One region of the Arthrobacter sp. 10N44_2 genome, then DNA from elsewhere that is predicted to be linked to it. Evidence: riboswitches for the same ligand, from Rfam matches in the RefSeq annotation. Region 1 holds a riboswitch; each other region holds the start of a gene.
The links. A riboswitch is a leader RNA that binds a small molecule or an ion and turns the genes downstream of it on or off. The one in region 1 is predicted to bind S-adenosylmethionine.
Positions count from the first base shown of each region.

Region 1 (10,172 bases):
CTCGACGCCGGCACCGCCGTCGTGTCCGTGACGCATGACGCCGAATTCAGCGCCGTCCTCGGCGGCGCCGAACTCCGCCTCCGGCCACGGGAAACCGCCGCCGCGGACGCTCCCGGCCCGGATCTCGAGCTGCCGGAGGGGGCCTCGCCATGAGGGACGCGCTGAGCCTGCGCGGCAACCATGCGCTGCTGACCCGAGCCAACCCGCTCGCCAAGTTCACGGCGGTCACCCTGATCACCCTGGTCCTGGCGCTCTCCATTGACTGGGTGTCGGCGTCGGTGGCGCTGGCGTTCGAACTGCTGCTCCTGCCGCTGGCGGGCCTGACTGTGGCCTTGCTGTGGCAGCGCGGCTGGCCGCTGATCCTCGCCGCGGCGCTGGGCGGCTGGAGCACGGCCATCCTGGCGGCCGATTCCGGACCCGTCCTGCTCGATGCGGGGATCTGGTCCGTCAGCGCCGGTTCCCTGCAGCTGGGGATCGGCTTCATGCTCCGCGGGCTCGCGATCGCATTGCCCGCGGTGCTGCTGATGAGCTGTACCGACCCCACGGACCTGGCCGATGCCCTGGCCCAGAACGCGAAACTGCCGCACCGGTTCGTCCTGGGCACCCTGGCCGCGATGCGGCTCGTCGGAATCATGGCCGAGCAATGGCAGACCATCGGCATGGCCCGGCGGGCCCGCGGCGTGGGCTCGAGCGGCAACCCCTATCAGCGGTTCCGCGCCACGCTGGGCCAGAGTTTCGGCCTGCTGGTGCAGGCGATCCGGAGCGCCTCGCGGCTCGCGGTGACGATGGAGGCCCGCGGGTTCGGCGGTGCCGCCCGGACCTGGGCGCGGCCCTCCACGTTCAGCGGACTCGATGCCTGGGTGCTGCTGGGCGGGCTCGGCATCGCCGCCGCCGCCGTCGCCGCGGCCCTCGGCGCGGGCACCTGGAACCTCGTCTTCCTCACCCGCCAGTAGACCGGCGCCGCCGGCCGGGCAGCCCGGGAGTTCCGGCGGGGCGGCCCGGGAGTTCCGGCGGCCTGCCGGTTATCGCATGGCGTGGGTATCCGTGTGAGATTGGCGCCATTCCGGCCGGAATTGCCGTGGTTTATAAATCATGCGTGATATTTTCGGGAGCATGACTCAACCGACTGCTGAACACGTAGGCATCCTGCTCCGCGAGGCGCGCGGCGCCAAGGGCTGGACCCAGGGGCAACTCGCCGCCGAGCTGGGCACCAGCCAGAGCGCCATCGCCCGGATGGAACAGGGCAAGCAGAACCTGAGCCTGAAGATGATCCAGCGCCTGGAGGCGATCGTCGGGCACAGCATCGTCAAGGTGGGCCGGCCCCAGATGACCCACCTGCGCGTCGAGGGCGGCCGCACCCTCGCCGGCGCGGTGGACGTCAACAGCAGCAAGAATGCCGGCGTCGCGCTGTTGTGCGCCAGCCTCATCAACCGCGGCACCACCACGCTGCGCAGGCTTGCCCGGATCGAGGAAGTCAACCGGATCGTGGAGGTGCTGACCAGCATCGGCGTCGAGTGCACCTGGCTCAACGCGAACGACCTCCAGATCCGCCGCCCCGCCGTCCTGGACCTGGCCTCCATGGATGTGGAGGCGGCCCGAAGGACCCGCAGCGTCATCATGCTCCTGGGCCCGCTGCTGGACGAGGCCGACACCTACCGGCTGCCCTACGCCGGCGGCTGCGACCTCGGCACCCGCACCGTGCAGCCGCATATGCAGGCACTGCGCCAGTTCGGCCTTAGCGTGGAGGCGAAGTCCGGGTTCTACGCGGTGCAGGCGCCGCCGTCGGACGGTCACGACCGCTCCTTCGTGCTCAGCGAACGCGGCGACACCGTCACCGAGAATGCCATCATGGCCGCAGCCCACCGCCGTGGCACCACCATCATCCGCAATGCCAGCCCGAACTACATGGTGCAGGACCTGTGCTTCTACCTGCAGATGCTCGGCGTGGACATCGCCGGGGTTGGCACCACCACGCTGAAGATCACCGGCCGCCCGTCGATCGACGCCGACATCGAATACTTCCCGTCCGAGGACCCCATCGAGGCGATGAGCCTCATCACCGCCGGCATCGTGACGAACTCGGAAGTCACCATCCGCCGCGTCCCGATCGAGTTCATGGAAATCGAACTCGCCACGCTCGAGCAGATGGGCCAGCGGCTCGAGGTTTCCGGGGAGTACTTTGCCCGCAACGGCCGCACCCGCCTGGTGGACGTCACCACCAAGCCTTCGGAGCTGCGGGCGCCGGAGGACAAGATCCACCCCATGCCCTTCCCCGGGCTGAACATCGACAACCTGCCCTTCTTCGCGGTGATCGCCGCCAACGCCCACGGCCAGACAATGATCCATGACTGGGTCTACGAGAACCGGGCCATCTACCTGACCGAGCTCAACAAGCTCGGCGCCCAGGTCCAGCTGCTCGATCCGCACCGCATTTACGTCAACGGGCCCAGCAAGTGGCGAGCGGCCGAGGTGGGCTGCCCGCCTGCCCTCCGCCCCGCCGCCTGCCTGCTGCTGGCCATGCTGGCGGCCCGTGGCGTCTCGGAGCTGCGGAACATCTATGTCATTGAACGCGGCTATGAGGACCTGGCTGAGCGGCTGAACACCATCGGGGCGAAGATCGAGTATTTCCAGGACTGAGCCCCGCGTTGGTGTGGGGCGTTTCGGCGGATCCTGACGCACAATAGATTCATGCGCACCTTCGGCGTGGAGGAAGAACTGCTGATAGTGGACCCCGAATCGGGGATGCTGCTTGCCCTCGCTGACCTCATGCTGCCGAGTCTGGTGCCGCCGCAACAGGAAGCCGCCAGGGTTCTCCCGGCACAGAAACCGGTCCACGAAGGCGCCGACTTCAGCTACGAGCTCAAGCTCGAACAGATCGAGACCCAGACGCATCCGTGCCTGGAATACACGGAACTGCTCCGGCAGCTCAGGCGTGGCCGGTCCCTTGCGGACCAGGCCGCCCGGGCGCACGGCGGCCGGGTCGCGGCCCTGGCCACGTCGCCCCAAGGCTCAGCCACCCACCTGACGCCGAATCCGCGCTATATGACCATGCAGCAGCGCTTCGGGCTCACCGTCCGGAACCAGCTGACCTGCGGCCTCCACGTCCACACCTTTGTGGAGTCTCCGGAGGAGGGCGTGGCGGTAATGGACCGGATCCGCGACAAGCTGGCCGTGCTGATAGCACTCAGCGCGAATTCCCCCTACTGGAACGGGGCCGAGACCGGATTCGAAAGCTACCGCACCCAGGCCTGGAACCGCTGGCCGGGCTCGGGTCCCACGATGATCTTCGGCAGCCTGCCCGTCTACCGCCGCGTGGTCACCCGGCTGGTCGAAAGCGGCGTCCTGATGGATGAGGGGATGGTCTATTTCGACGCGCGGCTGGCCCGGCAGCATCCCACCGTGGAGATCCGGGTCGCGGATGTCTGCCTGCGGGCCGAGGATGCTGCCCTGATTGCCGTACTGGTGCGCGCCCTCGTGGAGTCGGCCGCGCGGGAATGGGACGACGGCGTCGATCCCGCCCCGGTGCCCACGCTGCTGCTGCGGATGGCCGCGTGGCAGGCCAGCAATTGCGGACTGCGCGGGGAGCTCCTGGACTTCGGAACCTTCACCCCGGCCCCGGCCGCGGACGTGGTCAGGGCGCTCGTGGACTTCGTGGCCCCGGTGCTTGAGGAACAGGGCGAGCTGGAACTGGCGCGCGAGGGCGTCGAGCGGATTCTGGCAGAGGGCACCGGTTCGCAGCTGCAGCGCGGCCCGTTCCGGGCCGGCGGCCTGCCCGCCGTCGTCGAGCGGGCCATCGAACTGACCACCGAGGGGCCCGTCGCCGAGGGGCCGGCAGACAATCGTTCGGCCCTGGGCCGGTTGCGCCCGGCCTGACCGGGAGCCCGCAACACTTGCGGGTGCGGGATGCCCTAGATGTACTGCCCAGGGAGGTTGGTTAAGCGGCTGATGGGCGGCTGGCCTCCGATTGCGGTGTGGGGCCTATGGTGATTGTAGTGGTGCAGCCATGCCGGGAGGGCGTTTCTGCGGGCTGATTCCGTGGCGTAGAAGCGCTTGAAGGCCCATCCGTCGGCGAGGGTGCGGTGGAAGCGTTCGATCTTGCCGTTGGTCTGCGGCCGGTAGGGGCGGGTCTTCTTCGCCTTGATGTTCAGCTCCCGGCAGGTGTCCCGCCAGAGGTGGGATTTGTAGGCTGAGCCGTTGTCGGAGAGGACCCGCTCGACGGTGACGCCGCGGGCGGCAAACCAGGACACGGCCCGCCTGAGCACTTCGACTGCGGTGGCTGCTGTTTCGTCGCTGTGGATCTCGGCGTAGGCGACCCGTGAGTGGTCGTCGATGACGGTGTGCACGTAGGCGATGCCGATCAGCGGGCCACGATGTCTGCTGCGCGGTTTGTCCGGGGTTCCTGCCCGGTTCATGCCGCCTTGTTGCCGGCCGACGTAGCGCCAACCGCCGCCGTCGGGGATGTTCCCTAGCTTCTTCACATCGACGTGGATCATCGCTCCAGGAGTCTCATGCTCGTAGCGGCGGATGACCTCCCCGGTGCGCTTGTCCACGTGATGCAGCCGGTTCAGCCGGCACCGGACCAGAACCGCGTGCACGGTCGAGGCCGGCATGGCCAGCTTCGCGCCGATCGCGACCGGGCCCAGACGCTGCTTCCAGCGCAGATGCACGACCTTGCGCACCAGCTGCTGCGGCGTCCGGTTCGCCACCCGGTGCGGGCGCGAGGACCTGTCGGCCATGCCGTCCTGACCCATCGCGGCGTAGCGGGCCGCCCACCGTTTGGCCGTGGGCCAGGAGCAATTGAACTGCTCGGCAGCCCGGGACACCGGCCAGCCGTGATCTACGACCAGACGCGCGACGCGCAAACGTTGGCGTGGAGTCAAAGCGGCATTAGCGTGGGACACGAGGACCTCCTGGTCGCTGCAGCGGTTGTCTAAGCAACTCCACTGTGCAACCGGAGGTCCTCACCTTTAGGTCAACGACTCCAGCGAGTCATCACATTCACCGAACCAACGTCCCTGGGCAGTACACCTAGACCTGCTTGAGCGCCTGGCCGAGGTCGCGGATCAGGTCCTCCACATCCTCCAGGCCCACCGACAGCCGGACCACGCCGTCGCTGAGCCCGATCGCCGCGCGGCCTTCCGGGCCCATCGCGCGGTGCGTGGTGGTGGCCGGGTGCGTGATGAGCGTCTTGGCATCGCCCAGGTTGTTGGAGATGTCGATGATCCGCAGCGCGTCCAGGAGTGCGAACGCGGCCTGCTTCGCCGTGCGCCCGGGGGAGGGCTGCAGCTCCAGGGTGAGCACGGTCCCGCCGGCCTTCATCTGCTGCACTGCGAGCGGGTACTGCGGGTGGGACGGCAGCAGCGGGTACTTTACCCAGCCGACCGCGGGCTGTCCCTCGAGCCATTCGGCCAGCCGCAGCGCGGAGGCCGAGGAATGGTTGACGCGCAGGGCCATGGTCTCCAGGCCCTTGGTGAGCACCCAGGCGTTGAACGCCGAAAGCGCCGGACCGGTGTGCCGCATGAGCTGCTTGACGGGCCCGTCGATGAATTCCTTGGTGCCCAGGATCGCCCCGCCCAGGACGCGGCCCTGGCCGTCGATGTGCTTGGTGCCGGAGTAGACCACCACGTCCGCGCCGAGGTCGCCGCAGCGCTGGAGCAGCGGGGTGGCGAAGACGTTGTCAACCACCACCGTGGCGCCGGCCGCGTGCGCCAGTTTGCTCACGGCGGCGATGTCCACGATTTCCTGCATCGGGTTCGACGGCGACTCGAAGAACACCGCCGTGGTCGGCTCGGACAGCGCGGATTTCCACTGCTCCAGGTCCGGGCCGTCCACGAAGACCGTCTCGACACCCCAGCGCGGCAGGATTTCGTTGAGGATCACGAAGCACGAGCCGAACAGCGAGCGGGCCGCGACCACCCGGTCGCCGGCCGCCAACAGCGCGCCCAGGGCGGTGAAGACGGCGGACATGCCGGACGCCGTCGCGAAACACGCCTCCGTTCCCTCGAGCAGCCGGAGCCGCTCCTGGAAGGTGGCGACGGAGGGGTTGCCGTAGCGGGAGTAGACGAAGCGCTCGTCCTCACCGGTGAAGGCGCGCTCGGCGGCGGCCGCGGACTCGTAGACGAATCCTGAATTGAGGAAGATCGGCTCGGTGGTTTCCTGGAAGCCGGTGCGGTCAAGGCCGCCACGGACGGCCTGGGTGTCGGCCGCCCAGCCGGCGGCGTCGGGATTGAAAGTCACTTAGATCTTTCCGAGGTTGGTGGGCAGGCCGCGGTTCTTCCAGCCATTGACGGTGCGTTCGCCAAAGCGGTCGGTCTCGCCTTCGAAGCCCTCAAGGACGTTGTACGAGGTGTAGCCGGCGGCCGTCGCGGCCGTCGCAGCCGCGATCGACCGGGCCCCGGAACGGCAAAGGAACACCAGTTCGACGGCGGTGTCCTCCGGCGCCTGCTGCCTTAGCTGTTCCACGAAGTGCGGGTTCGGCGTGCCGCCGGCGAGGTTCCACTGGATGAAGAGCGGATCGTTGCGGCTCTCGCCCGCGGCCGCGGTGTCCGGGATGCCGATGTGGGCCCATTCGCCCTCGGTCCGGACATCCACCAGGATGGCTCCGGCCTCCAGCTTGGCCCACGCCTCCTGCGGGCTGAGGTCTCCGGCGTAGCTCATGCGTGGCCCGCGAAGGCCCCGTCGGCGCCAAATTCGTCGGCGTCGAGCTCATCAACCGCATTGGCCACGGCGGCGTCCGCACTGGCAATCGCGGCCGGCAGGACCAGCGCCTGCGCCACGATCACGGTGCTTCCGTTGAAGCTGGCGGCGGGGCTTCCATGCAGCACGTAGCCCTCGGCCAGGGCGGCTGACACCCGCTCGCAAAAGGCGCGGTCATCCGCCCCGGTGAACAGGCGGTAGGCCAGCCTCTCCTCGCCCCCGGATGCTGTGCCGGGTGCTGTGCCGGGTGCGGCTGTTGTGGGTATTGACGTGTCGGGCACGACGGATCTCCTCTTTCACGCTTGCAGCTCGAATTCTCGAATGCCGAGTATTCACCTGAGGCACCCCGCCGCGAAAGGGAGGGTTGCCGACCGGCCAGTCAGGGCTTGGCACCGGTTCTCATTACTCCCCAAAAACGTAACACCTGCGACGCCGGCCCGCACCGCCGCCGTCGTCATGTTCCGTAACCGGACCGCGCCCCGGGCGAGTAGTGGCGGGCTCCAGTTTCGGGTACAGCCCACTCGTGTCTGCCGGGACGTTTCGCCGTTTACTGGGGGGATTAGGCCCGACGAGTCGTCCGGAGCTGCAGGTGATTCGAGCAATGTGTGAATCAAGCAGTCCCGGAATCGACTCGTCTGTCCATCAACAAGCTGTCTGGGAATCGGTGGCTGGAACGGTCGGAGCCGCAGCCGCGGTCCGGCCGGTGACGGCGGAATGGAGCAATCGTGGGCCCGCGCATACTCGTTACCGGGATTACAAGCGCCGCCGGACGGGCCGTCGCGGCCCAGCTCGAAGCCCGGGGCCTCCCGTACCTCGGCTCCGACGCCCGTGCCGACACCCGCCAGGCCGGGGAGGCTCCCGCCGCCGCGGTCAGGCTCCTGCCGGCGACGAACCCGGACATGGTCCTGGACCTGCGCCGGGTGGTGGACCGCGAAGCCATCAACGTCATCATTCCGACCCTCACCGTGGAACTCCCGGTCCTGGCCGCGGCCCGCGCCGGATTCGCCCAGGACGTGCGGATCATCGTGACCGACCCCGCCGCGGTGGCCCTCGCCAACGACCACCTATTCACCACCTGGGCGCTGCAAGCCGCCGGCATCCCGGTGCCCAGGTTCGCGGTTCCGGGCGACCTCGCCGCCGCGCCGGCTTCCCTCGCCGGCCTCAGCGGCCCCGTGGTGGTCAAGCCGCGGGTCTTCAAAGGCTCCCATGGGATCCACCTGCTGGCCGGAACCGACTCCGTTAGCTGGAAGAACATGCCGGCGGGGCAACTGGTCCAGGAATTTATCCCGGGCGCCGACTATGTGTGCCTGGTGTTCGGCACCCCGGCACGCAACGCGATGGCGCCGGTGGCGGTGGTCCTCGAGAAGACCAGGACTCCGTATGGACGCGCCGGCAGCGACGAGGTCAGCCGCAGGGTGCCGGCGAACCAGGCCGGGGATGTGCGCAAGCTGGGTCTGGCCGCCGTCCGCACGCTTGGGCTGACCGGGCCGGTCCAGGTCCAGATCCGCCGCCGCACCGACGGAACGCCCGTGGTGCTGGGTGTCTGCGCGACCCTGGGGGAGAACAGCACCTGGGCCCCGGAAATGCTCGACGCCGTGCTCGCAACGTTCATGCTCCCGGCGTTCAACCCGGCCTCGTTCCGCCTGTGCCCGGCAGTGCCCGCGGACGCCCTGGGGTGAGCGCAACACCAACGCGGGGTCACTTACGGCCCATCCGAGGACATGCGATGGGCCGTAACTGACCCCGCGTTGCTATTCGATGGTCGCGAAGAGGGCGTTGAGTTCGGCCGTGAGTTGGCGCCGGAGTTCCGGGGTGCCGATTTCCTGCCCGTCGATGTGGTTGACCGGGGCCAGGAGCCGGATGCTGGAGATCAGCCAGACCGCGTCGGCGTCCAGCAGGTCCTTCGGCTCCAGCGGGCCGTAGCCCAGCTCCCAGCCGGCGGCCTTGGCGGCGGTGAACAAGGCGCCCTGTGATGTGCCGGGCAGGATGCCGCTGTCCAGCTGGGGAGTGATGAGCCGCCGGATGGTGCGGACGCCGCCGGCGCCGTCGTCCGAGGTTTCCAGGTGGGCCAGCAGAACGGTCGACGTCGGACCTTCGAGCACCCTGCCGTCCGCGGACGTGAAGATGACGTCGTCGGCGCCCTGCCGGTGGGCGTAGCGCAGCGCCGCCATGTTCACGGCGTAGGAAAGGGTCTTGGCGCCGAGCAGGAGCCACGGGGCGCGCTCGCCGACTTCACTGTCGTAGCCGCGGTCGAGCAGGATGACGTCGATCCCGGTCTCGCGCTGCCGCCGTCCCGCGGCCGCCGGGGCGGAGGCCTGGACCCAGCACGTGGGGGCAGCCGCGCCCTCCGGCCCGCGGGTGACAATCAGCTTCACCACCACCTCGTCCTGCTCCGCGCCGCCCGTTGCAGCCGCGGCGGGTTCCTGCCGCCGGAACTCGCGGATGGCGGTTTCCACCGCCCGCCGCCATGCGTCCTCGGCGGGGATGTCCAGCTCCAGAAGCCGGGCAGAGCCGGCCAGCCGGGTCAGGTGCGCCTGGATCTTGCGGGGCCGGCCGCCGACGGCCAGGAGGGATTCGAAAACGCCGTCGCCGCGGGTGGCGCCCAGGTCCGTGGCCATCAGCTGCGGCTGCGACGCGTCGGCAACGCGGCCGCCGTCGAACGCCGGGTCGAGGAAGACCAGAACGGTCGCGGGCGCGGGAACAGGGGCAGGAGTGGTCATGGCTAAAGCTTAGTCTCGGTGGTCCCGGGATAGGATTTGGTCACTGCCCGTTCGGAACTGTTCCGCGTGGCTTGTACGTTGAGGGGTTCGCCTGTGTTTTGGCCATTTCCGCTGGCGGAGACTTTACCGTCCTGGGCGATTCTGATTTTGACGGTGATCGACTTCGCCATCCGAGTGCTGGCACTGGGCATCATCCCCGGAAACCGGCGGCCCACCACCGCGATGGCCTGGCTGCTGGGCATCTTCATCGTGCCGACCATCGGCCTGCTGCTGTTCCTGCTGTTCGGCAACTTCCGGCTCTCCCGCAAGCGCCGCGCGCAGCAGGACGCGGTCAATACCCGAGTGCGCGCCGGGACCTCGGAACTGGCGATGCTGGAAAGCCGCTACGCCGGACCCGAATGGGTGGCTTCCGCCGCGGAACTGAACAAGACGCTGGGCTCGCTGCCGATGGTGGACGGTAACCAAGTGGAGCTGCTGCCCGGCTACCCCGACTCCATCAAGGCGATGGCCGCGGCGGTCCGCGGCGCAAAGTCCTTCGTCAATGCCGAGTTCTACATCATGAGCTCGGACCACGTCACGGACGATCTGCTGACCGCGCTGGAAGAGGCCGCCGAGCGCGGCGTCGAGGTCCGTGTCCTGTTCGATCACCTTGGCACGCTTCGCATCAAGGGCTACCGCAAGCTGATCGCCCGGCTCAAGGCCAGCAAGATCCGCTGGCGGCCCATGCTGCCGCTCAGCCCGCTGCAGGGGCAGTGG
Region 1 covers NZ_JBFTHT010000006.1:86,047-96,218, forward strand. Annotated here, with positions in the region: gene AC1DBX_RS08790 (ABC transporter ATP-binding protein) at 1-153, shown strand, start outside; gene AC1DBX_RS08795 (energy-coupling factor transporter transmembrane component T family protein) at 150-953, shown strand; gene AC1DBX_RS08800 (UDP-N-acetylglucosamine 1-carboxyvinyltransferase) at 1,114-2,637, shown strand; gene AC1DBX_RS08805 (glutamate--cysteine ligase 2) at 2,689-3,873, shown strand; gene AC1DBX_RS08810 (IS481 family transposase) at 3,909-4,901, opposite strand; gene AC1DBX_RS08815 (O-succinylhomoserine sulfhydrylase) at 5,029-6,237, opposite strand; gene AC1DBX_RS08820 (rhodanese-like domain-containing protein) at 6,238-6,657, opposite strand; gene AC1DBX_RS08825 (DUF1737 domain-containing protein) at 6,654-6,962, opposite strand; SAM riboswitch class IV at 6,990-7,103, opposite strand; gene AC1DBX_RS08830 (ATP-grasp domain-containing protein) at 7,422-8,375, shown strand; gene AC1DBX_RS08835 (aminodeoxychorismate lyase) at 8,448-9,416, opposite strand; gene cls (cardiolipin synthase) at 9,510-10,172, shown strand, end outside.

Region 2 (10,172 bases), on a different contig from region 1:
CGATTTCCCGCAACTCTGGGAAGCGATGCTGGCCCAAGGACCCGCCGCAGATGAGGACACCGCCGGTGGCACGCAGCACTGATTCCTGGGACGAGTCCGACGTCCGGATCCGGCCGAACAAGAAGGGCACACGGCCCCGCACCAAGGACCGGCCCAGCTACGACGACGCCGTCACCGGACGCATCATCACCGTTGACCGCGGCCGCTACACCGCCGTCGTCGGCGAGGGGACCGCGGACGAACGCAAGATCATCGCGGCCCGGGCCCGGGAACTGCGCCGCAACCCGGTGGTTGCCGGCGACTTCGTCTCCCTGGTCGGGGATGTCACCGGCGAGCCCGACACTCTGGCGCGGCTGGTCAGGATCCAGGACCGCAAGACGCTGCTGCGCCGCAGCGCCGACGACACGGACCCGATCGAACGTGCCGTCGTGGCCAACGCCGACCAGCTGGTGGTGGTGGTCGCCGCTGCCAACCCCGAGCCGCGGACCGGTTTCATCGACCGCGCGCTGGTGGCCGCGTACGACGCCGGCATTGAGCCGCTGCTGCTCGTCACCAAGGCCGACGTCAAGGATCCCGCCGAGCTGCTGTCCAACTACCAGCACCTCGACTTCCCCGTCATCATCTCCAAGACCGCCGACTCCGCCGCTTCCGGCATCGACGCCCGCTCCGACGACGGGCTCTCCGCCCGGCTCGACAAGGACGCGGTATCCCAGCTGCGCGACTACCTCGACGGCAAGGTCACCGTGATGCTGGGCCATTCCGGCGTCGGCAAGTCCACCATGGTCAACGCCCTGACCGGGGCCGAGCGGGCCACGGGAGGCGTGAACGCGGTAACCGGCCGCGGCCGCCACACGTCCTCCTCCGCACTGGCGCTCAAAGTCAACGATGCCCCTGCCGGCAGCTGGATCATCGATACCCCCGGCATCCGGTCCTTCGGCCTGGCCCACGTGGACCCGGACCGGATCCTGCGTTCCTTCCCGGACCTGGAACCGGGCACCGATGATTGCGAACGCGGCTGCAAGCATGACTCCACCGCCGTCAACTGCGGCGTCGACAAGTGGGTTGCGGCCGGGCACGCGGGGCCCTCGGGACCGGCCAGGCTCGCGTCCCTGCGCCGGCTGCTGGGCACGGACCCGCGGATGGAAGCGCAGGAAACCAAGGAACTGGGCACCGTCTCCTAGCCGGACCGGCAGCGGGGCGGCGGCGCCGAGCCGCGGCCTCCCGCCCGGCGGCCCGGTTTGACGGTAGTTTGGAACCATGAGCCAACCCGCTTCGAGCTATAACGATGACCTGCGCCTTGCCCATGTACTGGCAGATTCGGTCGATTCCCAGACCATGAGCCGCTTCAAGGCGCTCGACCTTCGGATCGAGACGAAGCCCGACCTCACACCCGTCACCGATGCCGACAAGTCCGCGGAAGAGGCCATCCGCGGCCAGCTCTCCCGGTCACGTCCGCGTGACGCGGTCCTGGGCGAAGAGTTCGGCAGCTCGGGCCACGGTTCCCGCCGGTGGATCATCGACCCGATCGACGGCACGAAGAACTTTGTCCGCGGCGTCCCGGTCTGGGCCACCCTGATCGCCCTCGTCGATGAGGGCGAGCCGGTGGTCGGCGTCGTCAGCGCGCCGGCACTGGGCAAGCGCTGGTGGGCCGCCAAGGGTGCAGGCGCCTACACGGGCCGCTCGCTCGCCGCCGCCACACGGTTGAAGGTATCCAACGTCTCCAATCTCGAGGACGCCTCGCTGTCCTACTCCAGCCTTGGCGGCTGGAAGGAACGCGGGAACCTGGATGAGTTCCTGGGCCTGACCGAGGAAGTGTGGCGGACCCGCGCCTACGGTGACTTCTGGTCGTACTGCCTCGTGGCCGAGGGCGCCGTGGACATCGCCTGCGAACCCGAGCTGAATCTCTACGACATGGCCGCCCTGGTGCCGATCGTGACCGAGGCCGGCGGCCGCTTCACCTCGCTCGAAGGCGAGGACGGCCCCTTCGGCGGCAACGCCCTGGCCACCAATTCGATCCTGCACTCGGAAGTCCTCAAGCGGCTCAACCCCGGACTCGACGACCTCTTTCAGGCCCACCCGAACAACTGATCCGCGCCCGTAATATTCCGCTTCACAATCGGCGGCCGCCTTTTCCCCGGCTGCGCCGATGTCCTACGCTCGATGCAGGTCACGAGTGCCAGCGCTAAACCCCGGTTTGCTGGCCGGCAACCCTCCAGTCGCGGTGGGGTGCCCCGGGTGACGACCTGGCCGGTCCGGAACGGACCCGGCAAGCGCGGATTCCCACGGTGTGGGGTCCTGTTCGAGTGAGGTCCCATGACAACTGCCATTTTCCCCGTTGCCCCTGAATTCCATGCACGGCTTGCCCTCGCGGCCCGCCCGCTGGCAGCCGTCACCGGGGCCGAAATCCAGGCCCCGCTGATCACCGGCGGCCACGCGCGCTACGCCAACCTCGACTACGGCGCCTCCGCCCCGGCCCTGTCCGTGGTCTCGGCCTACCTGAACGAAATCCTGCCGTACTACGCAAGCGTGCACCGCGGCGCCGGCTACGCATCACAGATCAGCACCTCCGTCTACGAGAACGCCCGGGACATCGTGCGGGACTTCGTGGGCGGCCGGCCCGGCGATTCCGTGATCTTCACGCGCAACACCACCGATTCCCTGAACCTGCTGGCCGGCTGCCTGCCGCTGCGCGACGGGCGGCCCGCGGGCGAGGTCCTCTACCTCGACATCGAACACCACGCCAACCTCCTGCCCTGGCAGAATGTCCCGCACCGCAGCGTCGTGGCCGCCGCCACCCTCGCGGCCACCGTGGACCGCCTGCGCGACGAACTCGCCCGCGGCGGCGTCAGCCTGTTGGCCGTCACCGGCGCCTCCAACGTCACCGGAGAGATCCTCCCGATCCGGACCCTGGCCGCACTGGCGCACGAATACGGCGCCAGGATCGTTGTCGACGCCGCGCAGCTCGCCCCGCACCGGCGGATCAATATCGCCGCGGACGACGTCGATTACCTCGCCTTCTCGGGACACAAGCTGTACGCCCCGTTCGGCGCCGGCGTGCTGGTGGGGCGGACGGACTGGCTCGACGCCGGCACCCCGCACCTGGCCGGCGGCGGCGCGGTCCGCGATGCCCGGCTCGACTCCGTCAGCTGGACCACGGGACCTGCCCGGCACGAGGGCGGCTCGCCGAACGTCCTCGGCGCGGCGGCCCTCGCCCGCGCCACCCAGGTCATTGCGGCCCTGGACCCGGAGCAGTGGCAGGCCCACGAGGACGCCATCCGGTCCTTCCTCGTCGAGGGCCTCCAGGGCATCGAGGGAGTAACCGTGCACCGGATCTTTGCCGATTCGGCTTCCGATTCTTCCTCCGCTTCTTCCACTGGAGGCGATCAGCCGGACACCGGCACGATCGGCGTCGTGAACTTTTCCGTGGAAGGCTACGACGCCGGACTGGTGGCCGCCTACCTGTCGGCCGAACACGGCATTGGCCTGCGCGACGGCCGCTTCTGCGCCCACCCGCTGCTCAAGCGGCTCGGCCTGCCCGCCGGCTCCCTGCGGGCCAGCTTCGGCCTCGGCTCACGGCTGGAGGACGCCGAACGCCTGCTGGCCGGCCTGCAGCAGCTGCGGCAGAACGGACTCGGCTGGGATTACGTGGTGGACGCCGGCCGCTGGGTGCCGGCCAACGATACCCGCAGCTATCCCCACTGGGCGCCGAACACCCCGGGCACCGCCGGCGCTGCGCCCTGCACCCTCGACTAGGCAGGATCGGGGCCCGGCGCGGGTGCGGTAAATTCGAAAGGTATCTGAAACCAGCAGGACCTTCCCGAAGGAGATCGCACGTGGCAAGTGCCGGCCCCAGGCTCCACAGCGGAGTCAAGCCGCACAGCGGACCGAAACTGCACAGCGAGCGGCGCCAGGAACTCGGACAAAGCTTCCAGGACGGCGGGGAGCACTACGAGCGCGTCCGCCCCGGCTATCCGCAGGAGTCAGCCGACTGGCTGGTCCCGGCGGGAGCCAGGGACGCCGCGGACATTGGCGCGGGCACCGGGAAGTTCACCTCCCTTTTGGCGGAACGCGGACTGGGCACGGTGGCCGTGGACCCCTCTGCCGACATGCTCGGGCAGTTGCGCCGGACCCTGCCGGACGTCACCGCCATCGAGGGCAGCGCCGAGGACACCGGTCTCGAGCCGGAGTCCTTTGACCTGGTCACGGTCGCCCAGGCGTGGCACTGGTGCGACCCCGGCCTGGCAAGCGCCGAGATTGCCCGGATCCTGCGGCCGCACGGCGTGCTGGGTCTGATCTGGAACCAGCTGGACACCAGCGTGCCCTGGGTGCACCGGCTCTCCCGGATCATGCACGCCGGGGACGTCCACAAACCACACTTCCGTCCGGCCGTGGGCCCCGAGTTCACCGGGCTGGAGAGCCACCTGACGCGCTGGGAGGATTCCGTCACGACGGAGGACATCCAGGAGCTGGCCAAGTCCCGCAGCTACTATCTCGCGGCATCGGACTCCACCCGGGCCAAGGTCACCGCCAACCTCGTCTGGTACCTGCACGAGCACCTGGGACACATGCCGGGCGAGGTGCTCCGGCTGCCCTACCTGACCCAGACGTGGCGGGCCTTCCGGGCCTGATGCACGCTCACCCCGGATTCCCCCGGATTGCACGCAGCGCCCGCCGGGCTTATTGTTTCGGTATGCCTAATAAATTCTTATAGGCACACGAAACTTTGACACCGGCTGTTTTCCGGCCGGCGCCGATCATCGCGTCAACGCCGACGCGCCAATCACAGGAGCTGGCAGTGCTGGAGCTAACGGGACACGGGCAACCGGCGCAGGACGCCCCCACTTACAAACACCCGGGGGCCCGGAGGGCGCTGATCGGCCTGTTGGGACCGGCCTTCGTGGCGTCGATCGCCTACGTGGACCCCGGAAACGTGGCCGCCAACCTGACCGCCGGAGCGCAGTACGGCTATCTGCTGGTGTGGGTCCTCGTGGCCGCCAACGTCATGGCCGTCCTCGTCCAGTACCAGTCCGCCAAGCTCGGGATCGTCACGGGCAAGAGCCTTCCCGAAATCCTTGGTGAACGGCTCAAGCCGTTCTGGCGCCGCGCCTTCTGGGTGCAGGCCGAAGTTGTCGCCGCCGCCACCGATCTCGCGGAGGTGGTGGGCGGCGCAATCGCCCTGTACCTGCTTTTCGGCCTGCCCCTCCCCCTTGGCGCCGTGATTGTCGGCGCCGTGTCGATGCTCCTGCTCGCGGTCCAGGCCCGGCAGAAACAGCGGCCGTTCGAATTCATCATCATGTTCCTGCTCGGCATCATCACAGTCGGCTTCCTGGCCGGGCTGTTCATCAGCCCGCCCGATCCGGGGGCCGCCCTGGCCGGGCTGATGCCCGGTTTCCAGGGCCCGGACACCGTCCTGTTGGCCGCCAGCATGCTCGGGGCCACCGTCATGCCGCACGCCATCTACGTCCACTCGGCCCTGTCACGGGACCGGCACCGGCCGGACGAACACCTGCATGTTCCCCCGGCGGCCATCGCGCGCCTGGTCCGGGCCACTCGGTTCGACGTCGTGGCCGCCCTCGCGATCGCCGGACTGGTCAACATCGGCATGCTGCTCCTGGCCGCCTCCACCCTCGGCGGCGAAGAAGGCACGGACACGATCGAGGGCGCGCACGCCGCCATCACCGCCAATCTCGGCCCGATCGTCGGCGTGATCTTCGCGGTCGGGCTGCTCGCCTCCGGCCTGGCATCGACCTCGGTGGGCTGCTATGCCGGCGGCACCATCATGCAGGGCCTGCTCAAGATCCGGATCCCCGTCATGGCCCGGCGCGTCGTGACCCTCATCCCCGCCGTCGTGCTGCTGGCGGTGGGCTTCGACCCCACTTGGGCGCTCGTCCTGAGCCAGGTGGTCCTCAGCTTCGGGATTCCCTTTGTCCTGGTCCCGCTGGTGGTGCTGACCAGCAACAAAGCCCTGATGGGCCGGTTCGCCGACGGCCCGGCCCTCCGAGTCGCCGCCATCATCAGCGTGGTGCTCGTAGTGGCTCTCAACCTGGTGCTGCTGTGGCTCACTTTCTCCGGAAGCAGCTGACGGTAGGCTTAGGTCTGTGAAGACCAGTACGCCCTCCTCCTCGATCGAGGACTACGTCAAGGTCATCTATTCGTTCACCGAGTGGCAGCGCAAGCCCATCACCTCCACGCAGCTGGCGCAGCGCCTGGGCGTCGCCAACTCCTCGGTTTCGGAAATGGTCCGCAAGCTCAAGGACCAGGGCCTCGTGGACCACAAGCCCTACAGCGCCGTCACGCTCACCAGCGATGGCGTCCGGCTCGCCCTGTCCATGGTCCGGCGGCACCGGCTGATCGAGACTTTCCTCGTCCGCGAGCTGGGGTACCGCTGGGACGAGGTCCATGACGAAGCCGAACTCCTGGAACACGCCGTCTCGGACACCTTTATTGAACGCATGGCGGCCAAGCTGGGGAACCCCACCCGGGACCCGCACGGCGATCCCATTCCGGCAGCCGACGGCTCGGTGCTGATGCCCGCCGCCCACCGCCTGAGCGAACTCGACGACGGCCACACCGGCCGGATCACCCGGATCAGCGACGAGAACCCGGAGCTCCTGCGCTATCTCGCCGCAGAGGACATCGACCTCGACGCCGAAGTGGAGGTGGTGGGCCGGCGTCCCTTCGGTGGCCCCATGGTAGTGCGGATCGGTTCCGCCGCGGCACCGCGCGAATTCGATTTCGCCGACGAGGTCGCCTCGGCCCTCTGGGTCCACAGCGATGCCGGGCACGCCGGCTGCAGCGTCACGGAGAGCTGAGTGAAAGGTGTGCTGGACGAGCGCCGGGCCGTGCCGCGCCCCGGCGTGCCGGGGTGGAAGGCCTGGTCCGCCGTCGCCGTCGGCGGGCTGATCGGAACCGAGCTGCGTTTCGGCGCCGGCCTGATTTTTCCCGAAAGCGCCGGCGCGGTGCCGTGGACCACGTTGGCGATCAATGTCTCGGGGAGTTTCGTTCTGGCCACCCTGACCACCCTCTGGATCGCGCGGCCGCAGACGGCTTTCTGGCTGCGGGCCGGCATCGGCCCCGGCCTCCTGGGTTCCTTCACCACCTTTTCGGCGCTGGTGATCGCCATTGACCAGCAGATCCGCGGCGGCTTCCATGCCACGTGGCTGGCCTACCTCGGGCTCTCGCTCGTCCTGGGCCTCGGGGCGGCGGCGGCCGGCTGGAAAACCGGCAAGGCGATTGCAGACCTCCGCGGCGGTGCCCAATGATGACCGCGCTCGTGGTCGGGGCGTGCGGGGTGGCGGGAGCACTCCTGCGGTTCGCCGTCGACTCCTGGTTTGCGCACCATCAGGGCTCCCGACCGCACTTGCCCTGGGCGACGTTCACGGTCAACGTCGCCGGATCCTTCATCATCGGTTGGTCCGTCGGCCTGACCGGCCACCTGGAGCTGGGCACCGACTGGCACGCCGCGATCGCAACCGGTCTCGCCGGCGGCCTGACCACCTTCAGCTCATGGACCACCGCGACGGTCCGCCTGGTCAGCGAAGAGCGGTACCGGGCGGCGGCGCTCACCATCGGCGCGAACCTGCTCGTGGGGCTCGCGGCCGCCGCGCTTGGGCTTGCCCTCGCGGGCTGAAAACCTTAGCCCGCCGCCGGTGTGTCGAGGGTAACACCGGGGCGCCCTGGTGGCTTCGGGCCGCCGTCGTTCCCGTATCGTTGAAGGATGGTTACCCGACGTGAAGCAGCCCAGACCCTCGACATTCCCCTGGAAATGGCGCACCGTCACGGCATCCCGCCCCGGCTGTCCGAGGCCGAGCTGGGCGAGCTGCTGGACAACCCGCCGGCGTGGCTGGTCCAGTCCAAGGCAAACCGCACCGGCAAGCGGCCCGTCTGGGTCCAGCTCACCTGTGCCGTCTGCGGATTCTCCGAAGCGGCCCGGCCCAAAAAATGGTGGCCAGAGTTCACTTACGTCTGCTGCGCGCACCACGAGGCACGCGAGATCCCGGTGCTCGGGCCCGGGCTCGTGCGCAGTGTGTACGACGGCGTCGGCAGCCGTTTCGCAGGGATCGTGGACGCCGCCGTTCCCGAGGCGTAGCTTAAAAGACGGGGCTACCCCTGGCCCCTGCCGTGAGGGAGAGCACCATGCCTGACAAGACGCCGCACCAGAGCGTGTCGAAGAAGTCGGTTAAAACCATCAAGGAAAAACGGGCAGAGAAAAAGGCGAAACACATCGTTGATGCCCACACCGACCCAGTGGCACACATCAAGAAGCGCTGAAAAATCGAGAGGCCGGAAGCCGTTGCTTCCGGCCTCTTGTCGTGTTGCCCTGACACGTCCCGGCGGGCTGGTGGCTCACCCGAAATGGATGATGTGACAATCTCACGTTGGCGGTTGAGTGGTCTTGGGATCCGACCGAGAGGTCCTATTCCGGGGCATGTCCGCGACGCAGTTCCAACCGTTGAGCGGCGCGGGGCCCATCGGAATCATTCGACGCGGGTGGTGACGGCCCGGGGGGGACCGCCCACACTAAGACCAGTGCGCCAGACAGCGTGCTCGACACAGACCGGAGGAATACCAGTGACAACCACACCGGAGACTGAGGCCCACGGGCCGGTCGACTTCGTACTCCTGGAGTTCCCCGTATCGGGACTGACGGGACGGGCGAGTGAGGAACTCGTTAAGCTCGTCGAGCAGGGCGTGATCCGCCTCTTCGATCTCCTCGTCGTCATGAAGAATGACGACGGATCTGTCGAGGTGCTCGAACTCACCGACCCAGGCGGTCCCGCGGCGGGGTTCTCCTACTTCGAGGGGGCCCGGACCGGGCTTTTGGGCGACGATGACATCGCCGAGGCCTCGGCCGCGCTGCTCCCCGGGACGGTGGCCGCGCTGATCGTCTACGAGAACACCTGGGCGGCACCGTTCGTGGCGGCCGTTCGGGACAGCGGGGGCGAACTCATCGCGAGCACGCGGATCCCTGCTCCGGACGTGATGGAAGCACTTGATGCACTTGACGCCGCCGCACCTCCGGTTGCCGACGCCTGAGACCTGACGCAGAACAAGAGATGTGAGAGGAAGAGAATTATGGGACTTCTTAGGGGTGTGGCACGGACGGCAGTCGTTGCCGGAACGGCTAGTGCAGTCAGCGGCCGGGTCCAGCGCCGCCAGGCCAACAAGTTTGCCGAGAAGGACGCCGCGACCGCGGCCAAGCAGCAGGAGGCCTACGATTCGCAGATGGCCCAGCAGGAACCACCGCCGCAGGCCTACCAGCAGCCGGTCTACCAGCAGCCACCACCCCCTCCCCCGGCTGCCGGCGGCATCTCAAACGAAGCCCTCGAACAGCTCAAGCAGCTCGGGGCGCTGAAGGATCAAGGGATTCTCACGGAACAAGAGTTTGGCGTCCAGAAGGCGAAGATCCTCGGCATGTAGTGCCAAGCAACTGGAAGGAGGAGGGAAGTGTCGGTAGACGCTTCCCTCCTCTTTGGCCTTAAGCACAAAACTCCCCGCCGACCGAGGCCGGCGGGGAGTTTTGTGAACCCAATACGGGGTGGAGCGCCGTTGCCGGGCCCCTATGTGGAGATGGGGGGAATTGAACCCCCGTCCGATGTCGTGTTGTCAGGGCTTCTCCGGGCGCAGTTTGCGTCGGATTTTCTCGGCCCCAGCCATGCTGCAAACAGCTGGCTGATCCGGGCCCAGTCATCTAAGAGTCCCGTTTACCCCGATGACGGAGGTAAACAGCAGTGGCTATCTAAATGACGCCAGGATCCGGGGCAATAGCAACCTCGGGCTGACGGACTGTCTTACTGCTTAGGCAGCGAGAGCGAAGTCAGTGCGTTTTGATTCGGCACTTATTGGTTTGCAGACAGCGTTTACGAGATAATTCTGCATCCTCGGCCCGCTTCACCTGTCGCGACTAACATCGTCGAAACCGATCATCCCCGTATTTTTTTATCAAACCCGGACCGGATACTTTCGGATCCTTCCCAGACTACTAAGCATAACGCACCGCCTCCGGGAAACATTCCCGGCGACCGTGACAGCCTGCGGCGCGCTAGCGGCGGTTGCGTTCGCGCATGACGCGCTGGGCCTCGCGCTTGTCCTGCTGTTCGCGCAGCGTCTGGCGCTTGTCGTATTCCTTCTTGCCGCGGGCGACGCCGATTTCGACCTTCGCGCGGCCGTCC
Region 2 covers NZ_JBFTHT010000003.1:150,299-160,470, reverse strand. Annotated here, with positions in the region: gene aroA (3-phosphoshikimate 1-carboxyvinyltransferase) at 1-82, shown strand, start outside; gene rsgA (ribosome small subunit-dependent GTPase A) at 66-1,181, shown strand; gene hisN (histidinol-phosphatase) at 1,258-2,088, shown strand; SAM riboswitch class IV at 2,166-2,279, shown strand; gene AC1DBX_RS05235 (aminotransferase class V-fold PLP-dependent enzyme) at 2,314-3,753, shown strand; gene AC1DBX_RS05230 (class I SAM-dependent methyltransferase) at 3,834-4,628, shown strand; gene AC1DBX_RS05225 (Nramp family divalent metal transporter) at 4,796-6,082, shown strand; gene AC1DBX_RS05220 (metal-dependent transcriptional regulator) at 6,099-6,812, shown strand; gene AC1DBX_RS05215 (fluoride efflux transporter FluC) at 6,813-7,262, shown strand; gene AC1DBX_RS05210 (fluoride efflux transporter FluC) at 7,262-7,630, shown strand; gene AC1DBX_RS05205 (hypothetical protein) at 7,718-8,089, shown strand; gene AC1DBX_RS05200 (hypothetical protein) at 8,137-8,271, shown strand; gene AC1DBX_RS05195 (DUF6325 family protein) at 8,572-9,036, shown strand; gene AC1DBX_RS05190 (SHOCT domain-containing protein) at 9,076-9,420, shown strand; RNA gene ssrA (transfer-messenger RNA) at 9,563-9,931, opposite strand; gene smpB (SsrA-binding protein SmpB) at 10,043-10,172, opposite strand, start outside.
Region 2: it holds a riboswitch for S-adenosylmethionine, as region 1 does, so the genes downstream of both, AC1DBX_RS05235 (aminotransferase class V-fold PLP-dependent enzyme) here and AC1DBX_RS08825 (DUF1737 domain-containing protein) in region 1, are expected to answer to the same signal.

Region 3 (10,172 bases), on a different contig from region 1:
GGGGCGGGTGGAGCGTTAGATCGTGACCGCTCCGGAGGCGGTCTCGAAGGTGACAGAGAGGATGCCGGGAGTACCGTGCGGCGCGATCCAGTTCACGGCGACGTCTTCCAGCGGCTTTTCAACCGGTTCGCCCAGCCACTCCGTGACGCGCTCGGCCGAACCGGCAATGGTCAGTGCGGACATCTTGACATCGCTCGCGTAGGCGTTGGACGGGTGCAACTCCGGGTCACCCTCCCACTTGAGCATGTATGGCACCTGCGGGTCGGCGATGAGCCCCAGGATGCCGATCTGCTTCCAGACCAGTTCGCGGCCGTCGGGAAACTTCCGGTTGCCGTTGACGGCGGCGCGGCCGAGCCGCTCCTCGAACGGGGCCAGGTCGTCAACCTCGACGCACCAGCCCATCCAGCCGCCGCCGGCCTCGGAGCGTGCCCGGACGGCCTGGCCGAACGGGGCCTTGTCGGAAGCCGGGTGGTTCAGGACCTCCACGACTTCCAGGTACTTGTGTCCCGCGAGCGGGATAATCATGTTGCGTGTCCCGAAACGGGGGTGCACTCCACCCTTCACGGCTTCAACGCCGAGGGCAGACGCAATACGTTCAGTGGTGGCTGCCAAGCCATCGTGTTCACAGGCGTAAGAGACGTGATCCATGCGCATGCCATCATCTTGGCACTTTGTGATGGACCTCTCAGCTTAGGCTCCCCTAACCGTCATGGGACGTCCTGGGGCGCGGAACGCGGCGCCCCGGATGCTCCGTCACGGCGGCCGTCTTCATCTTCGTCACAAAGCTATCCAGGGCTCCGCCGCCATTCCTACACTGAAGTCAGGTCATGAGTGCCAGCGCACAGCCCCGGCTTGCTGGCCGGCAACCCTCGTATCGCGGTGGGGTGCCCCGGGTGAAGACCTGGCCGTCCGGCGCCCGCCGGAGGGCAAGCGCGGCGCCTGTTCCGGTTCGGGCCGAAAGCCCAGGCCGGTGCTGTGCCCAGTGACTCGAGGAGCACCAATGTCCAACGCCTGGTCCTTTGAAACCCGCCAGATCCACGCCGGCCAGGAGCCGGACAGCGCCACGGGCGCGCGTTCCCTGCCTATCTACCAGACGACGTCGTTCGTGTTCCCCAGCGCCGAAAGCGCCGCGAACCGCTTTGCGCTCGCCGAGCTCGCGCCCATCTACACCCGGATCGGCAACCCGACCCAGGACGCCGTCGAACAGCGCGTCGCCAGCCTGGAAGGCGGTCTCGCGGCGCTGCTGCTCAGCTCCGGCCAGGCCGCCGAGACGTTCGCCATCCTCAATATCGCCGAGGCCGGGGACCATGTGGTGGCCAGCCCGAGCCTCTATGGCGGAACCTACAACCTGCTCGCGCACACGCTGAAGAAGTTCGGCATCTCCGTGACCTTCGTGGCGGACCCGGACAACCTGGACCAGTGGCGGGATGCCGTCCAGCCCAACACCAAGCTGTTCTTCGGCGAAGTGGTCTCCAACCCCCGCCAGGACGTCCTGGACATCGAGGGCGTCTCCCGCGTGGCGCACGAGGCCGGCGTGCCGCTGGTGGTCGACAACACGCTCTCCACCCCCTACCTGATCCGGCCGATCGAGTGGGGCGCGGACATCGTGGTCCATTCCGCCACCAAGTACCTCGGCGGGCACGGCGCCGCGATCGCCGGCGTGATCGTGGACTCCGGCAACTTCGACTTTGGGAAGGACCCGGAGCGGTTCCCCGGCTTCAACACCCCGGACCCCACCTACAACGGCCTGGTCTACGCCCGCGACCTCGGAGCCGACGGCGCGCTGGGCGCGAATCTCTCCTACATCCTCAAGGCCCGGGTCCAGCTCCTGCGCGACCTCGGCTCCGCGGTGTCCCCGTTCAACGCCTTCCTCATCGCCCAGGGCATCGAAACGCTGAGCCTGCGCGTCGAGCGCCACGTGGCCAACGCCACGAAGGTGGCGCACTGGCTGGAGGGGCGGAACGACGTCGAATCGGTCGCCTACGCCGGGCTGCCGTCCAGCCCCTGGTACGAGCGCGGCCGCAAGTACGGGCCCAAGGGGACCGGCGCCGTCGTGGCGTTCAACATTGCAGGGGGAGCGGAGGCCGGCAAGCGGTTCGTCGATGCCCTCGAACTGCACTCGCACGTCGCGAACATCGGCGATGTCCGGTCGCTGGTGATCCATCCGGCGTCGACCACCCACAGCCAGCTCTCGCCCGAACAGCAGGTGATCGCCGGGGTGAACCCCGGGCTGGTGCGGCTTTCGGTGGGGCTGGAGCACATTGACGACATCCTCGCGGACCTCGACGCCGGATTCCGCGCGGCCAAGTCCGCCTAGGCCGAAGCCCACGCCGAATTTCCCCACCTTTACGGGCATGACACCGGGAATCGCCGGCACTCCTGGGCGACCCGCCAGTCACGGCTGTCAAAGGTGGGGAGTCTGCGGTGCTGACGGGTCCGGCTGTCACATGGAAGTCATAATCTTCGTCATTTCCGCACCCCGTTTCGTAGACTCGTACCAGGTCATGAGTGCCAGCGACAGCCCCGGCTTGCTGGCCGGCAACCCTCCTTTTGCGGCGGGGTGCCCCGGGTGAAGACCTGGCCTGCCGGTCAGCTGACGGCGGGCAAGCGCGAAGATAGGTCCTCACATGACGATTGCCGTCACCCGCACGGGTGTTCCCGAAACCAAACCATCCCGGACCCCTGACGGGACCGTCCAGTTCGTCAGGATCGGTGATCTGCAGCTCGAATCCGGGACTCCGTTGCCGGATGTGGTGCTCGCCTACGAGACGTGGGGGACCCTGAACGCGGACGCCTCCAACGCCGTGCTCATTGAACACGCCCTGACCGGCGACACACACGTGACCCGCGGCGAGAGCGGGGAGCCCGGCTGGTGGGAACAGCTCGCCGGACCCGGGGCTCCCGTGGACACGGACAAGTATTTCGTCGTTTCGATCAACATCCTGGGCGGCTGCTACGGATCCACCGGGCCTTCCACCCCGGCCCCCGACGGGCGCCCTTGGGGATCGCGGTTCCCGCTGGTCACCCTGCGGGACACCGCCGCCGCCGAGGCGCGGCTGGCCGATGCCCTGGGCATCGGCAGCTGGTACGCGGTGCTGGGCGGCTCGCTCGGCGGCGCGCGCGCCCTTGAATGGGCCGTCACGTTTCCCGGCCGGGTCCGGCGCTGCGCCGTGATTTCCGTCGGCGCCAGCAGCACCGCCGAACAGATTGCCTTCGCGCAGGCCCAGACGCTGGCCATCCGCCAGGACCCCCACTTCAAGGGCGGGGACTACTACGGCGGCCCGGAACCCGAAGCAGGGCTCGCCCTCGCCCGGCGCATCGCGCACATCACCTACCGCTCAGCGGCCGAACTGGACGGCCGGTTTGGCCGCAACGCCCAGGAGTCCGAGACGCCCCTGGAAGCCGGATCGCTGGCCGGACGCGGGCGCTACCAGGTGGAAAGCTACCTGGACCACCAGGGCAGCAAACTGGCCCGGCGTTTCGACGCGAACAGCTACATCGCGATCACCGAAGCCCTCATGAGCCACGATGTGTGCCGGGGGCGCGGAAGCCTCGGGGAGGCACTGGCTCCGGCCACCGCCGAGTTCCTGGTGGCGGCCGTGGACTCGGACCGCCTGTATTTCCCGGCCCAGTCCCGTCAACTGGCAGAGGCCCTGCCGGGCGGCCCGGAACTGCACATCATTGAAGCGCCGATCGGCCACGACGGCTTCCTGACCGAAATCGGCCAGCTCAGCGGGCAGCTTCGGGGGACCTTCTTCGGCCACTAGGCCGGCCCGCTTGTGCATTTTTGCAGATGCGCTCTGCACTAATGGCCGTTGAGGCTCAGGGCGGGAGCGTCCATACTCATGGGGAATGACGCCATGTGCCCTACATCACGGGCGTCCTCAGTCCAATGGTCCGCAGGGTGTCGAAGGCGACACCGAAGGAGTTCACATGAGCACGGAAAACGCCGCGACAACGCGCGCAGACGAGCCGGACGTCAAAACGTCCGGACTGAAGAAGGTAGTAACGGCCTCCATGGCCGGCACGGTGGTGGAGTGGTATGAATTCTTCCTCTACGCCTCCGCCGCCACGCTGGTCTTCGGCAAGACGTTCTTCCCCAATTCGGGCACCGAACTCGACGGCATTATCGCCGCGTTCCTGACCTACGCCGTCGGATTCGTCGCCCGCCCGATCGGCGGCATCGTCTTCGGCCACTTCGGCGACAAGTTCGGCCGCAAGCAGCTGCTCCAGGTCAGCATCCTCCTGGTGGGCGTTTCCACCTTCCTGATGGGCTGCCTGCCCACCTTCGCGCAGATCGGCTACTGGGCCCCGGCACTGCTGGTCTTCCTGCGCTTCGCCCAGGGCTTCGCCGTCGGCGGCGAATGGGGCGGCGCCGTCCTCCTCGTCGCCGAGCACAGCCCCAGCAAGTCCCGCGGGTTCTGGGCCAGCTGGCCCCAGTCCGCCGTTCCGCTCGGCAACCTGCTCGCCACCGCCGTGCTGTTCACGCTGTCCTCCGTGCTGTCCTCCGCCGACTTCCTCAGCTGGGGCTGGCGCGTCGCCTTCTGGCTCTCCGCCGTGATCGTGCTGGTCGGCTACTACATCCGCACCAAGGTCCAGGACGCCCCCATCTTCCTGGAGGCCCAAAAGGAAGTCGAGGTTGAGAACAAGGGCTACGGCGTGGCCGAAGTATTCCGCCGCTACCCGCGCGGCGTCTTCACCGCGATGGGCCTGCGCTTCGCCGAGAACATCCTCTACTACCTCGTGGTCACGTTCTCGATCACGTACCTGAAGGTCGTCGTCCAGACGGACACCTCGCGGATCCTGCTGCTGCTGCTCGTGGCGCACCTCGTCCACTTCGCCGTGATTCCGATGGTCGGCAGGCTCTCGGACAACGTCGGCCGCAAGCCCGTCTACATGGCCGGCGCCATCCTCGGCGGCACGTGGGGCTTCTTCGCCTTCCCGATGATGGATACCAAGAACGACTTCATCATCCTCGCTGCGATCACCATCGGCCTGCTGTTCCACTCCCTGATGTACGCCGGCCAGCCGGCGCTCATGGCCGAAATGTTCCCGACCCGGATGCGCTACTCCGGTGTCTCGCTGGGCTACCAGGTCACCTCGATTGTGGCCGGTTCGCTGGCTCCGATCATCGCCGTCGCGCTCCTGAGCCAGTACAAGTCCTCGGTCCCGGTCGCCATCTACCTCCTCGGCGCCTGTGTGGTCACTTTGGTTGCGGTGTTCTTCCTGAAGGAAACCCGCGGCATTTCTCTCCGCGACGTCGACGCCGCCGACGCCCGTGGCACCGCCGACCTCCTCGCCGCCAGCAAGCGGTAATCCTCACCGGCCTCACCAGACCCGGTGGGGGCAGACTGCCCGGATCCGCGCACCGCGCGGACCCGGGCAGTCTGCGTTAACGCGGCAGGTCAACGCGGCAGGCTAACGCCGCAGGCACCAGTCCGGCTGCGCTGGCGCCTCAGGCGGACAGCACATCCTGCCGCTCCCGGATTTCGCCGCGAATCGCCTCCAGCACGGCACGGACCGGGGCCGAACGCAGCGCCTCGGGCCGGGCCACAGCCCAGATGGGCAGCTGGCGCTGGAAGTCGTCCGGCAGGACGGGCAGAAATTCCGGCCGGCCCGCCACGAGGAAATTGGGGAGCAGGCCTATCCCGGCGCCCCGCCGGACGGCCTCCAGCTGGGCGAAGACGCTTGTGGCCTGGAAGCTGGACCGCGGCACCGGCAGCTGCGTTGAACGGTGGCCCAGCTCGGCGACCTGGAGCGCCGATTCCACGTAGGAGACAAAGCCGTGTTGCCGGACGTCGTCGAGCGTTGCCGGAAGCCCGTGCTCCTGCGCATAGCCGGGACTGGCGTACAGCCTGAGGAAATAGTTGCTCAGGAAGATGGCGCGGGCGGTGGTGGTGTCCATGTTGCCCACCACCACTTCCAGGTCCACGCCGGAGCGGTTTTGGCTTACCTTGCGGGTGGCGCTGAGCAGTTCGACGTTGAGCAGCGGATTCGCCCGCTGCAGCCGCACGAGGGCCGGGGCCAGGAATTCGGCGCCGAAGCCGTCCGGGGTGCTAATCCGGACCAGGCCGGAGACCACGTCGCCGGAGCGGGCAATGCTGCTGGAGAGGGCACCGAGAGTGCCCTCGATGGCTTCCGCCGCCGCGACCGCCTGGCTGCCGAGTTCGGTCAGCTCCCAGCCGTGCGGGCTGCGTTCGAGCGTCCGGCCGCCGAGCTGTTTGTCGAGGGCCAGGACGCGGCGGGAAATGGTGGTGTGGGTGGTGCCGAGCGTCTCGGCCACGGCGTTGAACCTGCCCAGTCGTGCCACGGTCAGCAGGATCAGCAGGTCGTCGGGGCTCGGAAGCCGACGCAAGTCCACTATTGTCCCCCTCTGCAGCGAGTGTGGCGGAGCCAGAGCCATGATTGTGCATCTGTGCACATGGCATCTGTGATTTTTTACCTTGATTGCACTCTAACAGGGTGTGATGGTGGACACCGGGGCGCCGGAGTTTCGGCTTTCACGCCGGAGCGCGTCGAGGCGCCCGGCAGCACATCAAGCAAAGGAGCTTAAGCCATGGCAGTCATCGCCTGGATCGGACTCGGAAACATGGGCGGATCCATGTCCGTCAACCTCTCAAACGCCGGACACGAAGTCCGTGGCTTCGACCTCAACAGCGCAGCCGTTGCCGCTGCCGAGGCCGGGGGAGTCAAGGCCGCCGGCAGCATCGCCGAGGCCGTCGCCGGCGCCGACGTCGTCTTCACCATGCTCCCCAAAGGTGAGCACGCCCGCGCCGTGTACCTCGGCCAGGACGGCGTCCTTGCCCACGCGGACACCCGGACCCTCCTGGTGGATTCCTCCACCATTGACATCGCCTCCGCGCAGGCCCTGCACGACGCCGCCGCTGCCGCCGGCTTCCGCTTCGTCGACGCACCCGTCTCCGGCGGCATGAGCGGCGCGAAGGCCGCCACGCTGACGTTCATGATCGGCGGCGAGGCCGGCGCCGTCGCCGACGCCACCGAATACATCCGCCCCATGGCCGCGAACATCATCCCCACCGGCGGCGCCACCACCGGCCAGGCCGCGAAGATCTGCAACAACCTCATGCTCTTCATCAACCTCGCCTCCACCGCCGAGGGCGCGGTCCTGGCCGAGCGGCTCGGCTTGGACAAGCAGGTCTTCTGGGACATCGCGTCGGTCTCCTCCGGCGACAGCTGGGCGCTGCGCACCTGGTACCCCGTGGCCGGCGTCGTGCCGACCGCCGCGTCCAACAACGACTTCGCCCCGACATTCACCACCGAACTGGCCAACAAGGACATCGGCCTGGCCATCAGCGCCGCGCGGGACACCGGCACCCCGCTGGAACTCGGCGAGCACGTCCAGCAGCTTTTCCAGCGCCTCATCGACTCCGGCCAGTCCGGCCAGGACTGCTCGATGATCGTCAAGCTCGTCGACGGCACCCTCGAGTCCGCCAACTAGCCCCCCACGGCCCTGCCCTTCACGGCCCTGCCCCTCACGAAAGAGACCCACCCATGGAACGCATCCCGCACTTCATCAACGGCGCCCTGATCTCCGACGCCGAGCGCTTCGGCCCCGTGTTCAACCCGGCCACCGGCGAGCAGGAGAAAGAGGTCGCCCTGGCCTCCGCCGCCCGCGTCGAGGAGGCCATCGAGGCCGCCCGCGCCGCCCTGCCCGGCTGGCGCGCCACGAGCCTGGCCAGGCGCACCGCCATCTTCTTCAAGGTCCGTGAACTGCTCATGCAGCGCCGGCCCGAACTCGCGGCCCTGCTCACCAGCGAGCACGGCAAGGTCCTCTCGGATGCGGAAGGTGAAATCACCCGCGGCCTGGAGAACATCGAATTCGCCACCGGGCTCTCCCACATGCTCAAAGGCGAACGCTCCGAGCAGGTCTCCGGCGGCGTCGATGTCCACTCGGTCCGCCAGCCGGTCGGCGTCGTCACCTGCATCACGCCGTTCAACTTCCCCGCCATGGTGCCGCTGTGGATGATCGGCAGCGCCCTGGCCTGCGGAAACACCGTGCTGCTCAAGCCGAGCGAGAAGGACCCGTCCTCCGCCATCTTCATCGCCCAGGTCTTCGCTGAGGCCGGGCTGCCGGCAGGGGTGCTCAACGTCGTCCACGGCGACAAGGAAGCCGTGGACGTCCTGCTGGAACACCCGGCGGTCAAGGCCATCAGCTTTGTCGGCTCGACGCCGATCGCGCAGTCCATCTACAAGCGCGCCGCTGATCACGGCAAGCGCGTCCAGGCCCTGGGCGGCGCGAAGAACCACATGGTGGTCCTGCCGGACGCGGACCTCAACATGGCCGCGGACGCCGCCGTCTCGGCCGCCTACGGCTCCGCCGGGGAGCGCTGCATGGCAGTCAGCGTCCTCGTCGCGGTCGGCAGCATCGCCGACGACCTCGTGGAGGCGATCACCACCCGCATGTCAGCCCTCACGATCGGCCCGGGCACGGACCCGGCCTCCCAGATGGGTCCGCTCATCACGGCCGAGCACCGCGACAAGGTGGCTTCCTACGTTGCCGGAGCGGCCAACGAGGGCGCCACCGTGGTGGTGGACGGCCGCGAACACTATTTCGACTCCAACGGCTTCTTCATCGGCGTCAGCCTGATCGACCACGTCAAGCCCGGAATGAAGGTCTACGACGACGAGATCTTCGGGCCCGTCCTCTCCGTGGTCCGCGTCGAGACCTACGCCGACGCCGTGAAGCTGGTCAACGACAACGAGTTCGGCAACGGCGTGGCCATCTTTACCCGCGACGGCGGCGCCGCCCGCCAGTTCGAGTTCGACGTCGAGGCCGGCATGGTGGGCGTCAACGTGCCCATCCCGGTGCCGGTGGGCACCTTCTCCTTCGGCGGCTGGAAGAATTCGCTGTTCGGCGACACCCACATGTACGGCCCGGAAAGCATCCGCTTCTACACCCGCGGCAAGGTGGTCACCACCCGCTGGCCGGACCCGTCCACCTCGGTGATCGACCTCGGCTTCCCCCAGGTCGACTGACGCCGCAACCCCCAACAAAAGCAACGCGGGGTCACTTATCGCCCATCCGGCACCGGATCATGGGCCGCAAGTGACCCCGCGTTGTTTGCTGCCTCGGGATTAGAGTGGGCAGAAACCGGGAATGCAGGAGGCATTGTGACCACGCTCGTCAACCGTCCCAACACGGCATTGCTCGTCGTCGATATGCAGATCGGCGTCGTCGCCGAGGCATACCGCCGCGACGACGTCGTCGCAACAATCGCCGCGCTCGTGGACAAGGCCCGCGACGCCGGGGTAGACGTCGTCTGGGTGCAGCACAGCGGTGAGGAACTCCCGCGCGGCAGCGACGGCTGGCAGTACGTGCCGGAGCTCGCACGCCGCAGTTCGGAGCCGCTCGTGGCCAAGGAGTACAGCGACGCCTTCGAGGCCACCGACCTCGAATCCGTGCTGGCCGGGCGCGGCATAGGGCGCTTCTTCCTGGCCGGTGCGCAGACCGACGAGTGCATCCGCTCGACCCTGCACGGCGCGATCACCCGCGGCTACGACGTCACGCTGGTCGCCGACGCACACACCACCGAGGACCTGACCGAGTACGGCGCCCCGCCGCCGGCTCTGGTGGTCGCGCACACCAATCTGTACTGGCAGTACCACAAGGCGCCGGGGCGGACGGCGGGAACCGTCAACGCGGCCGACGTCGAGTTCGCCGGCCCAGCAGGGTCCTAGCCCTTCATGATTTCCGCGCGCTGGGCCATGTAGTCCTCCATGGACAGCTTGCCGTCGGTGTACTGCTGGTCGAGCTCGGCCAGCTTGCGGGCCCGGTAGCCCTGCCCGGCCGACGGCGGCGGCGGAGACTGCGGCGCCTGCGCCTGTCCCGCGCCCGGCGCCGGTTCGTGCCGCTGCGGTTGCGGCGGGTTGTTCAGGTACTCGGGGCTGTCCTCGTAGGGGACGGGCGACTGGTAGCCGACCGGGTTCGGGTACTGCTGGCCGGGGTATGGCTGGTTCGGGAACGGCTGGTTCGGGAACGGCTGGTCCGGAAACCGGGGACTGGGGTATTGCGGGTTGGGATACGGCTCGTTGGCCGGACCCGATTGCTTCGGGCCGCCCAGCTGGCCAAAGCCGCCGAAGTAGTCCTGCTGGGTGTAACCATCACGCGGCTGGTTGCCCTGGCCGGGGTTGTTCTGGCTGCCCGGGAACCG
Region 3 covers NZ_JBFTHT010000016.1:39,982-50,153, forward strand. Annotated here, with positions in the region: gene AC1DBX_RS15960 (VOC family protein) at 16-654, opposite strand; SAM riboswitch class IV at 824-939, shown strand; gene AC1DBX_RS15965 (bifunctional o-acetylhomoserine/o-acetylserine sulfhydrylase) at 1,001-2,317, shown strand; SAM riboswitch class IV at 2,501-2,616, shown strand; gene metX (homoserine O-acetyltransferase MetX) at 2,628-3,767, shown strand; gene AC1DBX_RS15975 (MFS transporter) at 3,934-5,316, shown strand; gene AC1DBX_RS15980 (LysR family transcriptional regulator) at 5,456-6,355, opposite strand; gene mmsB (3-hydroxyisobutyrate dehydrogenase) at 6,557-7,459, shown strand; gene AC1DBX_RS15990 (CoA-acylating methylmalonate-semialdehyde dehydrogenase) at 7,513-8,997, shown strand; gene AC1DBX_RS15995 (isochorismatase family protein) at 9,133-9,699, shown strand; gene AC1DBX_RS16000 (hypothetical protein) at 9,696-10,172, opposite strand, start outside.
Region 3: it holds a riboswitch for S-adenosylmethionine, as region 1 does, so the genes downstream of both, metX (homoserine O-acetyltransferase MetX) here and AC1DBX_RS08825 (DUF1737 domain-containing protein) in region 1, are expected to answer to the same signal.